DNA from 3 places in the Myxococcus sp. MISCRS1 genome. Region 3 is predicted to be linked to each of the others. Evidence: riboswitches for the same ligand, from Rfam matches in the RefSeq annotation. Region 3 holds a riboswitch; each other region holds the start of a gene.
The links. A riboswitch is a leader RNA that binds a small molecule or an ion and turns the genes downstream of it on or off. The one in region 3 is predicted to bind cobalamin.

Region 1: it holds a riboswitch for cobalamin, as region 3 does, so the genes downstream of both, OWM54_RS00525 (acyl-CoA thioesterase) here and OWM54_RS26610 (TonB-dependent receptor plug domain-containing protein) in region 3, are expected to answer to the same signal.
Region 2: it holds a riboswitch for cobalamin, as region 3 does, so the genes downstream of both, OWM54_RS21680 (aspartate aminotransferase family protein) here and OWM54_RS26610 (TonB-dependent receptor plug domain-containing protein) in region 3, are expected to answer to the same signal.

The regions. Positions count from the first base shown of each region.
Region 1 is NZ_JAPNKB010000001.1:169,093-173,512, forward strand. It holds gene OWM54_RS00515 (FHA domain-containing protein) at 1-308, opposite strand, end outside; gene OWM54_RS00520 (S1C family serine protease) at 296-1,636, opposite strand; cobalamin riboswitch at 1,755-1,993, shown strand; gene OWM54_RS00525 (acyl-CoA thioesterase) at 2,119-2,538, shown strand; gene OWM54_RS00530 (hypothetical protein) at 2,704-3,387, opposite strand; gene OWM54_RS00535 (hypothetical protein) at 3,561-4,043, shown strand; gene OWM54_RS00540 (6-phosphofructokinase) at 4,185-4,420, shown strand, end outside.
Region 2 is NZ_JAPNKB010000001.1:5,460,497-5,464,916, reverse strand. It holds gene OWM54_RS21685 (aldehyde dehydrogenase family protein) at 1-251, opposite strand, end outside; gene OWM54_RS21680 (aspartate aminotransferase family protein) at 248-1,612, opposite strand; cobalamin riboswitch at 1,877-2,091, opposite strand; gene OWM54_RS21675 (MDR family MFS transporter) at 2,273-4,075, shown strand; gene OWM54_RS21670 (adenylate/guanylate cyclase domain-containing protein) at 4,197-4,420, opposite strand, start outside.
Region 3 is NZ_JAPNKB010000001.1:6,669,168-6,673,587, forward strand. It holds gene OWM54_RS26600 (DUF7305 domain-containing protein) at 1-1,272, shown strand, start outside; gene OWM54_RS26605 (FHA domain-containing protein) at 1,348-1,869, shown strand; cobalamin riboswitch at 1,879-2,126, shown strand; gene OWM54_RS26610 (TonB-dependent receptor plug domain-containing protein) at 2,185-4,146, shown strand.

The sequences.
Region 1 (4,420 bases), 6.5 Mb from region 3:
TGGTTGCGGGCCCGGAAGCGCAGCACCGTGTCCCCCACCGCCACGCGGGTGTCGGGCGCCAGCTCCAGCTCCGCCAGCTGCGTCCAGGGCTGCACGCGCCAGGTGCCGTTGTCGCTGCCGACGTCGCGCAGCACGAGCGCGCCGTCCTCGCGGCGGTCGATGCGCAGGTGCTCGGCGGAGACCTTCGGGTCATCCAGGATGACGTCGTTCGAGTACGCGCGGCCCACCGTGGCCGGGAAGCGATCCAGCCGGTGACGCGTGTGGACGGAGTCACCCTCCAACACCTCCAGGAAGATCACTTCGTCCACGACAGCCCCTCCAGGTAGCGGCGCGCCAGCTTGCGCGCGTTGTCCGCCGTGAAGCCGCCCAGCGTGAGGCTGGTGTCCACCCCGCTGGTGCTGGCGTTGAGCGCGGCGGCGCGCAGCACCAGGTCATAGAGCCCCGGGAAGCGCTTGTACGCGCGCAGGCACATGGCCGCGCGCACGGGCAGCCCGCCCACGTCCACGAACTCGGAGGTGCACCGGAAGTTGGTGACGTCCTCGCGCGAGGCCTCCACCGTGTCCGGGTCCTGCGAGAACAGCGCGGTGTAGAGCGCGGAGAAGCGCAGCGCGCCCAGCTCCTGGCTGGAGGCCTGCTGATGCAGGAAGGCCACCACGCCGGTGCGGTGCCGCGAGGACAGGTAGATGTCCTCCTCGGACGAGCACTGGTAGTTCGTCACGGTGTACGGCACCTCCGGGTCATGCGGCGTGTCGCCCCAGCACTTGAGGAAGGGGATCCAGCGGCCCGGGACGTGGTAGCTGCCCAGGGTCTGCTTCGGCAGCGAGGCCGCGAGCATCTGCTCGGTGAGCCGCTGCTGGTTCTCGATGAGCTGCGCGCGCACCGTCTCCAGCAGCGCGGGCGTCGCGTCCGGCGCCATCTTCAGCGCCCGGCCGAGCAGCGTCCTCGCGCGGTGCACCGGCACCAGGAAGCCCAGCTGGTTGCCCATGGTGGCCACGTTGACGCCCACCACGGTGCCCTGCCCCGTCAGCGTCGGGCCGCCGCTCATGCCCGGGTTGATGGCGCCGCTGAAGTGCAGGCGCTCGTAGAGCGAGTCCTGGATGAAGCCGTTGTACGTGCCCTCGACGATGGTGGTGCCCAGGTCATGGGGGTTGCCCATGGCGAACAGGCGCGCGCCCTGGGGCGGCTCGCGGTCCTCCAGGACGAAGTAGTCCTTCACCGGTTCATCCATGCGGATGACGGCCAGGTCGTGCACCACGTCCACGTCCACCAGGCGCGCGGGCACGGGCTCCCCGCCGGTGCGCAGCACGAGCTGCGCGGTGTAGTCCTCCGGGTGGAGCACCACGTCGGAGACCACGTGGTAGTTGGTGATGGCGTACCCGTCGGCCGAGACGAAGAAGGCGGAGCCGATGGAGGAGCGCGTGCCCGAGCGGCGCTCGATGATGCGCACCTGGGCGACGCGGTTCTGGATGCGCTGGAAGAGCTCGTGGGTGGCCGGGGGCAACACGGCCGGAGGCGGCTCGGGCGCGGGAGCGGGCACGACGTCGGGTTGGCTTCGGACGGCGGAGGGCGCGCCCGGTTCGGATGGGGCGACGGCCGGCGCCTGCCCCAGCACGGCGACGAGGAGGAAGACGAACATGGATGCGGCGCACGCTATCCCAGCGCCGCGCGCGCGGGGGTACCGAGTGGCGGGGCATGAGGCCTCCGGTGCGCTCGTCGACCCACCTGCCCTGTTGGCGACGCGCCGGGCAGCGGGTAGGGTCCGCCCCGCCCGAGGTGCCTCGTGGGGGTCCACGAGGTTTAGCAAGGGAATCCGGTGTGAATCCGGAGCTGCCCCGCAGCGGTCAGTGGGAACGAACGCCGTCGAACGCACTGGTCCTCGGCAGACGAGGGCTGGGAAGGGACGGCGCCTAGGACGCCAGCACGCGCCGCGATGAGGGGCGGGTGGTGGGAGGCCCACGGAGCCCGAAAACCTGCCTCGAGCCCATCTGGGACGCGGACAGCGCCCCGGGTGGCGCTTCGCCCCCGGCCTTCGCGGGAAGGTCAGGCCATCCCTCGCGGCCCACCGCCGCCCTCGGAGGTCTTCATGTCCGGGGAGGCCCGTGGGCCAGGAGTCCGTCCATGAGTCACATGCAGCCGTCCCTCCCCTCCTCCGCCACCGAGACGCGGATGGTGGACATGGTGTTCCCCGATCAGACCAACCACTACGGCACCCTCTTCGGAGGTCAGGCCCTGAGGTGGATGGACATGTCCGCGTTCATCACCGCCAGCCGCTACACGCGCCGCACCGTGGTCACCGCGTCCAGCGAGCGCGTGGACTTCCACATGCCCGTGCAGCAGGGGCAGCTCGTGGAGCTGGTCAGCCGCGTGACGGCGACGGGCCGCACCTCCGTCACCGTGGACGTGGAGATGTTCGCCGAGGACCTGCTCACGGGCGCGCGGGAGCTGTGCACGCGCGGGCGCTTCGTGCTCGTGGCGCTGGATGAGCACCGCAAGCCCACCGCCGTGCCCCCGCTCTTGCCCGAGCCGGGTGCGCAGTGACGTGAAGCCCTGAAACGCAATGCGCGCCGGGGCCGGCTCCTCGGGCTCCGGCGCGCACTCCAGCAGATGGCATCACGCGGGGACCCGCCCGCCTCCGAGGCGGCCCGCTCGCGGCGCCGCCCAGGGCGCCACCGGGGATTCATTCGTGCGCGAGCCGCGCGGTCGTCACGACTCGGAGGCCATCCGCCCCGCGCGCCCCCGGCGCCACGCCGCGTATGACGCCACCAGCGCACCGGCCAGCGCCCCCGCGAGCGCGCCCAACAAGCGCCGGGGAACCACGCCAGGCGTCGTCGTCGGCTCCAGGCGGAACGTCTCCAGCGAGGCTCGGACGCTCGGCGCCAGCACCTCCCAGCGCACCGCGGGCGCGCTGACGACGACCACCGCGTGCCGCCCCTCGGACGCGAGCCCCGCCACCAGCACCGTGCGCGTCTGCCCCGCGTCCCGCAGCGTCCCCAGCACCTCCACGCGCGGCGCATCGCCTCCAATCCGGTCCACGCGCTCCGGCGACAGCACCACCCCCAGCTCCCGCTGGAAGTGCTGCATCACCGCCGACGCGAAGTCGTCACGCTCGGACGGGCTCGCGGAGAAGCCGCGCTCCACCACCGACACCAACATCGTCGCGGCCTCCGGGCCCTCGCCATCCGCGAGCGCCGCGGACAAGGCCCTCGGCGTCTCCGCGTCCAACGTCACCGCCCCCGCCACCGAGCCCGTGTACGGCTCCCACCGCACCATGTGGAAGCCCTCGGGCGGACGCAGCACGTAGCCGTCGCGCCGCAGCTCGGTCCCGAGCGCGCCCGACAGCAACAACCACCCGCCTGCCACCCACGAGAGGCTCACACCGCGCAGCATAGGCCCCCCGAGCCCCGGACGCGGCCACTCACGCGCCAGGCCGCATGAACCCATGGATACCCAGAAGACACGGCTTCACGGGCATGAGGCCCACCGGCCCGGCTCACCGCGAAGTCAGGCCCGCGCGCCTTCGTTGTGACATCCCCGTCGGGCACGGGTAACCTCGCGCCGAGATGAATCCTGCAGCCCGGGTGGAGATGGAGGCTCGCGCCGACCGAGCGCTGCGCCGTGGAGAGCTGGTCGAGGCGCTCGACCTCTATGAGGCGCTCCTCCTGGCCTTCCCGGACGACGGCGCGCTCGCCGACAAGCTCGCCAACCTCCGCGAGTCCCTCCAGCCCCTGGAGCTCCAGAAGCTGGAGGCCTCCCGACCGCCCGAGGAGCCTGAGCTCCCGCTCGGCCCCTCCTCACCCGCCCAGGAGGGTGAGCGCCTGTTCGCCCTCGGGGACTACGTGGGAGCGGCCGCCGCCTACCGCCGCGCCGTCCAGGAGCGCCCCGACAACGAGCTCTTCAAGGAGCGGTTGATCGAGGTCTACCGGATGGCGAAGGAGATGCCCCTACAATCTCCGACAGACAAGGCGCTGCCCAAGGCGCCCCAGCCCCGTCTGCAGGCCCTGCTGGACCGCGTCGCCTCTCGTCGCCGCCTCAAGCGGGACTGATGGAAGCTCGCGTTTCCACTCGGAAATCCGATCCGTGAGGTGATTCGCGCGTTGCACCCCGGCGCGGGGGCCTCCTATCATCAGGTCCGACGTCGCTGTCATGGTGGGCACTCCTGCCTCTGACACCCGCGTCCGACCCCTATGGCCCGTTCACTGAGACTCGGAGTCCTCACCGGTGGCGGAGACTGCCCCGGGCTCAACGCGCTCATCCGCGGCCTCGTCAAGCGGGGCACGCACGAGTTCGGCCACGAGTTCGTCGGCATCGAGAACGGCTACATGGGCCTGGTGGAGCCCGACCTCACGCGTCCCCTCACCGAGGAGGACACGCGCGGCATCCTCCCCAAGGGCGGCACCATCCTGGGCACGTCCAACCGCGC
Region 2 (4,420 bases), 1.2 Mb from region 3:
GCCTCGCGCGCCACGCGCACCACGCGGTCCACCTCGGCCACGGGCGTGCGGTGGACGGACACGAGCAGCTCGTCCGGCCGCGCGGGGTTGCGGCTCTGAAGCAGGTCTCCACTCCGGAACGCCTCGCCGCCGAGCCACGACGGCAGCTCTCCGCCCAGCGTCGAGCGCACGGCGGCGAGCGCCTCGTCGAACTGCGCGTGCAGCGCGGACAGGTCCGCCTCCAGCACCGAGTAGGTGATGCGGAAACTCATGACGCCTCCTGGAAGAAGTGGTGGATGCCGCGGGCGAGCGTGTCGACCAGTTCGTCGACCTCCGCCTCGGTGATGACCAACGGGGGGCCGACCATGAGCAGGTCCCCGTTCGTCCCGTCCGCGTGGCCCGTGTTGGACCAGAGGACCAGCCCCCGCTCGAACAGCGCCGACAGCAGTCGCTCGATGACCTTGCGCGCGCGTGGGAAGGGGCGCTTGCTCGCGGTGTCCTCGACCAGCTCGATGCCGGCCATCAGCCCCACGCCCTGCACGGAGCCGACATGCGGCAGCGCGCCCAGCGCCTCACGCAGGCGGCGCTGGAGGTGCGCGCCCACGCGCCCGGCGTGGGCCACCAGGTCGTGCCGCTCGTAGTAGTCGAGCACCGCCAGCCCCGCCGCCGTCATCGCGGGCGCCTGGAGGTACGTCTGCGCGTGCATGAAGCCGCCCGAGCCCCGGCGCAGCTCCTCCAGGTGCTCCTCGCGGATGAGCAGCGCGCTCAAGGGCGCGTAGCCCCCGCTGATGCCCTTGCCGAGCACCAGCACGTCCGGGGTGAAGTGGAACAGGTCGCTGGCGAAGAAGCGGCCGGTGCGCCCGCAGCCGCACATGACCTCGTCGGCGATGGTGAGGATGCCGTGCTCGCGGCACACGGCGCTCACGCGCTCGAAGTACCCGGGCGGTGGAGGCGACGCGCCCGCGGACGAGCCGATGACGGGCTCCGCGATGAAGGCGGCGATGGTGTCCGGGCCCTCGCGGCGAATCGTCTCCTCGAGCAGCCGCGCGTAGTGCTCGGCGCCGTCGCGCGCGTAGTTCTCCAGCCCGGAGCGGTACGGGTACGGCGCGGGCGTGGTGACGACCTCCGCCAGCAGGGGGCCGAAGAAGGTCTTGTAGTGGGGCCGCCCCGACAGCGAGAGCGCGTACAGCGTGTTGCCGTGGTAGCCGGGCACGCGCGCGATGACCTTGCCGCGCTGGGGCTGGCCGCGCTCGACCCAGAGCTGGCGGACGAACTTCACCGCGGCCTCCACCGCCTCGGAGCCCGAGCCGAGGAACGCGGCGCGCGTGAGCCCCTGGGGCGCGAGGGCGCACAGGCGCGTGGCGAGCGCCTCGGTGACGTCGGTGGTGAAGTGGGTGCCGTTGACGTAGGCGACGCGCAGCAGCTGCTCATGGATGCGGTCCGCCACCTCGCGGTTGCCGTGACCCACGCTGGCCACGAGCGCACCGGCGGAGGCGTCGAGGTAGCGCTTGCCGCTCGCGTCGAAGAGGTGGACGCCCTGGCCGTGCGTCACCACGGGGAAGTCGCGCGCGAGATTGCGCAGCAGCACGTTCCCCTGGGGGTAGCGCACCGTGTGCCTGGCTTCGTCCCGCATCGTCCGTCCTCCACGCAGCGCGGACGACCGGAGGTCGCCCGACAGGGCTCCCGCGTGGAAGAAGGGCAGTCACGATGCGCGCGTGAGCGCACACCAGGCCCCGACTGGAGCCCACGGACCGACCTTCGCCCCCACGGGCGACTGGAGACACGGGGGATGGAGGTCGGAGAAGTCGAGCGTGCGTGAGGGCCCGTCGAGGCACGAGCGCCGCTCGAACCTTCCGGCCGTCCCACGCGGCTCCAGGTCGAAACCGTCCGTGGATTTCTCCCACGGTCGGATGCGGGCAGGTCTTCGGGCTCGTGAGCGCTTCGGCCTTGGGGGCCGGCTTCCTACGACTCGTCGCTTCCCAGCTCCCCAGGGGAACCAGTGCGGATGACGAGGCTCGTTCTCACTTACCGCTGCGGGGCAGCCCCGGATTCGAACCGGGTTCCCTTTTAAGCTCGGACCGAGGTCCGAGCACCAACATGGGGCGGTATGTACTGTTCGCCTCTTCGGACTGTCAAGCGAAGCGCCGGTGCGCGCTCGACGCGCGGGGACGTGACGTCTGCCGGTGCGCGGGGATGTTCGACGAGCAACCTGCCGTGCATGAGCGCTGGCGCATCCCGCGCGCAGGCGTCACCTTCATCGGTGGCGCTCCGCGTCGGAGGACGCCTCCAGACCATGGCTCCGTCCGCCGCGAACACCGCCGCCGCGCCCTTCACGTTCACCCGTGCACAGAGGGTGTTCACGATGTCGGGCGCGCTGCTCGGGCTGCTGCTCGCGGCGCTGGACCAGACGATTGTCGCCACGGCGGGTCCCTCCATCCAGGCGGACCTGGGCATCTCCCCCGCGCTCTATCCGTGGCTGACGACGTCGTACCTGGTCGCGTCGACGATGATGGTGCCCGTGTGGGGGAAGCTGTCGGACCTGCTGGGCCGGCGCATTGTGCTGGCGGCGGGAATCGTCGTGTTCCTGCTGGGCAGCTTCCTGTGCGGCGTGTCGCGCTCGACGCTGACGCTCATCCTGTACCGCGCGGTGCAGGGGGTGGGCAGCGCGGCGCTCTTCACCGCGTCGCTGTCGGTGGTGGCGGACCTCTATCCGCCGCGCGAGCGAGGCAAGTACCAGGGCCTGTTCGGCGCGATGTTCGGCCTGTCGAGCGTGGTGGGGCCGCTGGCGGGAGGCTTCATCACGGACCGGCTGGGGTGGCACTGGGTGTTCTTCATCAACCTGCCGGTGGGCGCGGTGGCGCTCGCGCTCGTGCTCTCGCGCATGCCGGCGCTCAAGCCGCCGGGGGCCTCGCGCGGGAGGCTGGATGTGACGGGCGCGGTGCTGCTGGCGCTGGCGGTGGTGCCGCTCCTGCTCGCGCTCAGCCTGGGACGTGGCGCGGAGCAGGTGGCGCACGGTGGCGGCTGGGCGTGGAGCTCGTGGCAGGTGCTGGGGTTGTTCGCGCTCGCGGCGGTGGGGACGGTGTTGTTCCTGCGCGAGGAGAGGCGCGCGCAGGAGCCGCTGCTGGACCTGAAGCTGTTCCAGGACCGGACGTTCGCGCTGGGGAACGCGGCGGTGTTCGTCATCGGCGCGGTGTTCCTGTCGGGCGTGGTGTTCCTGCCGCTGTTCATGGTGAACGTGGTGGGGCTGTCGGCCACGCACGCGGGGCTGACGTTGACGCCGCTGACGTTGGGCGTGGTGGCGGGCAACATCCTCAGCGGTCAGCTGGTGTCGCGCATCGGCCGGTACAAGGGGCTGATGCTGGGCTCGCTGGTGGTGTTGATGGTGGGCTTCACGGTGATGGGGTTCACGCTGACGCCCACGTCGACGCAGACGGAGGTCACGGTGAAGATGGTCCTGGTGGGCGTGGGCCTGGGACCGTCGATTCCGCTCTACACGCTGGCCATCCAGAACGCGGTGTCACCCCAGCGCATCGGCGTGGCCACGGCGATGGCCACGTTCTTCCGTCAGCTCGGGATGACGCTGGGCGTGGCGCTGCTCGGCGCGGTGTTCGCGACGACGCTGTCGCATCAGCTGGGCACCCGCGTGGCGAGCGCCACGGAGGGACTGCAGCCGAAGCTGCGCGCCGAGCTGGCGTCCGCGGTGCCCGGTGTCGACGGGAGCGAGGCGGGCCCCGCGCAGTCGGCCTTCCAGGCGGAGAAGGTGAAGGAGCGCGTGCGCGCGGAGCTGGAGGCCGAGCGGCAGGCCCTTCAGCGCCCGGAGGTACGGGAGCAACGTGCGAAGGAAACGGCGCCCTCCGATGCGCGCGAGCAGCCTGCCGCGGCGTCAGCGCTCTCCGCTGTGGACGCGAAGGAACAGCGGGCGCTGGAGGCGGTCGACCGGACGGCGCTGGCGCTGAAGGAGTCCTTCACGCGGGCGGTGGAGGCGGTGTACCGCTGCGCCATCTTCGTCGCGCTGCTCGCGTTCCTGGTGACACTGCGGCTGCCCGAACAACCCCTGCAACGCGGGCGCGCGCGGGCACCGGCACCCACGGAATGAGCTCGGCGGCGCGCAACGCGCACGGAGGCGGACCGGGCCTTGCGCCGGTACACACGCCAGTGCGCGAGGGCACCGGGGCGGTGTGCCGGGCATCACCACCACGGACGGGACAGCGCCGGGCTCACGCGGCGGTGAGCGCGGAGGACTCCGAGTCGAGCGTGTAGATGCGCACGGGGTGGGGCACGCCCTTGACGGGGTGGTGCCCCAGGTCCTTCACGTCGCCACGGTAGTGGGAGACGAAGGACTCGGAGAGGAGCACGGGCTCGTTGAGCCCCGCGCACAGGCCCGCGATGCGGCTGGCCAGGTTCACCGCCGGGCCGATGACGGTGAAGTCGAGCCGGTCCG
Region 3 (4,420 bases):
CGCGCCAACGTGTCGCCGTGGAAGTCCGGGACGAAATTCCTCTGCGTGCTGGGGCTGGTGGGCGCCTGGAGCGCGTGCGAGGTGAAGGACCCGGTGGCCTTCATCGAGACGCCTCGCAACGACGCGGGGCCGGTGGCCTCGTCGGACGCCGGGCCGACGACGGGCGAGGGCGAGCAGCCCGCCGATGACCACACCGCCTTCTGCGCGTCCACGGGGCCGCTGCTCCTGGTGGGCGACAGCCTCACGGGCGCGAAGGTGTGCAGCGGGCACCTGGCCGAGCGGGCCTTCCGCTACGCGCTGTGCTCGTGCGAGCGGCTGGCCTTCAGCGCGTCGCTCACCACGGATGCGTTCAAGAGCTCGCTGGGCAAGTACGTGCCGGGCGGCAAGGGCGGCGCGGTGGCGACCAATGGCGGCGTCGCGGCCAACGACACGCTGACGATTGGCGGCGGGCTGAGCGCGGGCGGCGCGGACGGCATCCTGCTGGGGCGCGGCCTGTCGGTGGGCGGCGGGCTGTACAGCGGCGGTCCGCTCAGCGGCAACGTGTCCGCGCAGGTGACGGGGGACGCGTGGGTGCGCGGCGACGTGGGGCTCGCGTCGCTGAGCGTGGCGGGCAAGCTGGCGGTGCCCGCGGAGCGCAGCATGTCCGGCACGGTGACGGCCGCCGAGGTGCTGCGCGAGCCGGTGGACTCGGTGTCGCCGTGCGCGTGCGGGGACACCTCGTCGGTGGTGGACATCCAGGGCCTCATCGCCAACCACGCCCGCGAGAACCACAACGACGTCATCGACCTGGAGCCCTCGGCGCTGCAGGGCTTCACCGGCGAGCGCACGCTGGAGCTGCCGTGCGGGCGCTTCTTCCTGACGGGCATCGAGGGCCAGGGCCGGCTGAACCTCGTGGTGCGCGAGCGCACCGCGCTCTTCGTGCGGGACAGCGTCGTCATCGGCGAGCGGCTCTCGGTGGAGGTGGTGCCGCCGGGGGAGCTGGACTTGTTCGTGGGCGGCGACATGACGGTGGCCGGCCAGCTCCTGCTGGGGTCCGTGGACGCGCCGGCGAAGGTGCGCGTGTACGCCGCGGGGACGGGGACGCTGGGCATCTCCGCGGGCAGTGTGCTCGCGGGAAACCTCTACGCGCCCGGCGCCACGCTGACGCTCAGCGGCAACGCGGAGGTGTTCGGCTCCGTCTTCGTGCGCCACATCGAGTCGTCCGGCACGCTGGCGTTGCACTACGACGCCGACATCCTCTCGCTGGCGAGCGCCTGCGGAACCGTGGAGTGACGCAAGGGGGGGTGGACAGGGCGAGGGGGCGTGCACAGGTTTGCGTGCACACCTTCCCGGCCTGGAGGGCTCGTCGTGCTCCACCGTCTGTCCGCGCTGATGTCCCGGCTCCAGGAGGACCGCGAAGCCCTGCTGCGGGAGGTCGGGTGGCCCGTTCTGGTGTGGGACTCCATGCCGAGCCGTCCGCGCGCCGTGGCGCAGGCGGAGCCGCCGACGCTGAAGGTGCCGATTCCCTCGCGAGTCGTGGAGCCCGTGGTGTTCGAGCTGTGTCCGCGCTTCCCTGGCCGAGGGCCGGAGGTGACGGTGGGCCGCAGCCCCGAGTGCGACATCGTCCTGCCCGAGCCCACCGTGTCGCGACAGCACGCGCGCTTCCGTCCGGAACCGCACACCGAGGTGTGGAGCGTGACGGACCTGGAGAGCCACGGCGGCACCTTCGTGGAGGGGGTGCTGATTGTACCGGGGCGCTCGACGCCGCTGTTCAGCCAGGCCTCGCTACGACTGGGGGGCGCGCAGGTGGTGTTCCTGCAGGCGAGCGCCTTCGAGTCCTACGCGCGCGCGTGCGAGGTGTCGTCCCGGGTGCGCTTGACGCGCTGGTAGTCAGCTCCTAGAAGGGGTGCGCCCTTGGGTGCCCATGTCGGGCTTTCAAGAGGGAAGCCGGTGCGATTCCGGCGCGGTCCCGCCACTGTGAATGGGCAGCCCTGAGGTCAGGGCCGGGGACTTCGGTTGTCGCCACTCCGGCGGTGTCCAGGCGGACGCTCCGGGGGAAGGCGGAAGCCCCCTTCCAGCCAGACGCGTCGTGCGCCTGGAGCTGGAGTCCATCAGCCAGGAGACCTGCCCGAGGGTGCGGACGTGTCGCGTGGCGGCACGGGCGGATGGCCTTCTCTCTTCGATGGAGAGAGCGGAAGGCGGAGCATGCGGCGCACCTTCCTCGCCGGGCACCTGGTGTGCCTGGCGCTCAGCCTGCCTTCCGGAGCGCGCGCGCAGGCGACGGACGACGTCGTCGTGCCCGCGACGGTGGTGCGAGGCAAGGCGCCGCCGCCTCCCGACGCCCCCGAGCGCCGCGACCCCACGGGCGCCATCACCGTCATCGACGCGAGCGAGCATGCGGGCGAGGCGCGGGACACGGCGGAGCTGCTCGTGGGCTCGGTGGGGCTCGCGGTGCAGGACTCGGGTGGCTACGGGCAGAGCAAGAGCCTGGTGGTGCGCGGCGCGGCGTCGAACGGGGTGTTGGTGTTCCTGGATGGAATCCCGCTCAACGGCGCGGGCGGCATGGCGGACCTGTCGCAGGTGCCGGCCGCATTGGTGGAGCGACTGGAGGTGCTGCGCGGGGGCGCGGGGGCTCGCTATGGCTCGGGAGGGCTCGGCGGCGCGGTGAACATCGTCACGCGCGCGCCGTCGTCGCACGTGCGGGCCAGTGGAGAGGTGGTCTACGGGAGCTGGAACACGGCGCTGGGGCACGTGGCCATCACCGGGCCTTTGTTGGACGGGAACGCGCTGGTGCTGCTGCACGCGGGGCGCTCGGATGGGGACTTCGCGTACGAGCTGGATGAGCTGCCCGCGGTGCCGGACAACCCCGTCACGGCGGAGGCGCGCGCGCGCAACGACGCGAAGGGGGGAGGCGTGCTGCTGCGGTATCGGCGGCGGCTCCCGGGGGGCTCGCGGCTGGATGTGCTGTCCGAGCTGTCGCTGGAGGACCGCGCGATTCCGGGCACGGTGCAGAACCCCCAGTCCGCGGGGCGACAGGACCTGGACCGGTTGTCATTGGGCGTGCGGTGGTTGGGGACGCAGGCGAGTGCGAGGGGCTTCTTCCGTCGCGATGGCCTGGAGGTGACGGGGGGGCTGCTGGGGGCGGGAGGTCCGCAGCGGCATGTCGTGGGTGGGGTGGAGGTGGAGGGGCGGACGCTGCTCGAGGGCGGGCATGCGCTGACGGCCACGGTGGCGTCGTCGGGGGAGCAGGTCACCCAGGCGAGGGGCGCGCAGTCCGCGAGCTGGTGGCGCGGCAGTGTCATGGTGATGGACGAGTGGGCGCTGGTGGCTGACGTGTTGAGCGTCGTGCCGTCGCTGCGGTTCGAGCGGGTGGGGCCCTACTGGTTGTTCTCGCCGAAGGTCGGCGCGTGGCTGTCGTTGGGCGGAGGCGTGGGGCTTCGGGCGAACGCGGGACAGTCGCATCGCGCGCCGTCGTTCCTGGAGCTGTACATCCGTCAGGGGACGTTGTTGCCCAATCCGGGGCTGAGGCCCGAGCGGGCGCTCTACGCGGACGCGGCGGTGGTCTGGGACTCCCAGGCGACGGTGGCGGGGGCTCCTCGGTGGAGTGTGACGGCGGGCGGCTTCGCGGCGCTTTACGAGGACCTCATCGCGTACGAGCTGTATCCGCCGATGATGGCGCGGCCGTACAACTTCGACGCCGCGCGGGTGTGGGGCGCGGAGCTGGAGGCGGAGGCGCGGCTGTTCTCGTGGCTGTCGGCGAGCGGTGGCTACACGTGGCTGCGCACGCAGAACCGGTTTGGAGACCCGCGCTACTTCAACCAGGACCTGCCCAATCGCCCGCGACACAAGTGGGTGGGGCGCCTGCGCGCGGGGCCGGAGTGGCTCAACGCGCGCACCGAGGTGCTGTATCAGGCGTCGCAGTTCGTCAACCGCACGGGCACGCGCTCTCTGCCCTCGCGCACGCTGTGGAGCGTGGGGGCCTCCAGCACCTTCCTGCGCAGGCCCGAGGTGACGCTGTCGGTCGAGGTGAAGAACCTGCTCGACGCGCGGGTGCAGGATTTCACCGGCTTCCCGCTGCCAGGGCGCGCGGCGTACGCGACGCTCGCGGTGTCGCTCGAGCCGGCTCCTTCTGCTCCCGAGGGCTCGAATGCACCGCGCGCTCCGTGAGCCCGGACGCCGGAGTTGTTCCGGAGCGCGTGGCGTGCGAGGTGACACCGCGCCGTCGCCAGTCGGTGTGCGGTCCTCTCAGCCGCCCGCGCAACTCTCGCTGGGCCGCTCGGCTCATGAGCTGCGCGCCCTGCGCGCTCGCGTGCCCATGCCGGTCGTTCACGGCACCCGTTGCAGCGCCGTCCTCTCGCAGGGGGCATCTCGCACGCACGCTCCTCGCGTCCGGTTCGTCCGTGGGGCCCGCTCGCGAGGTGCGCGTCGCATGTGTTCGCTC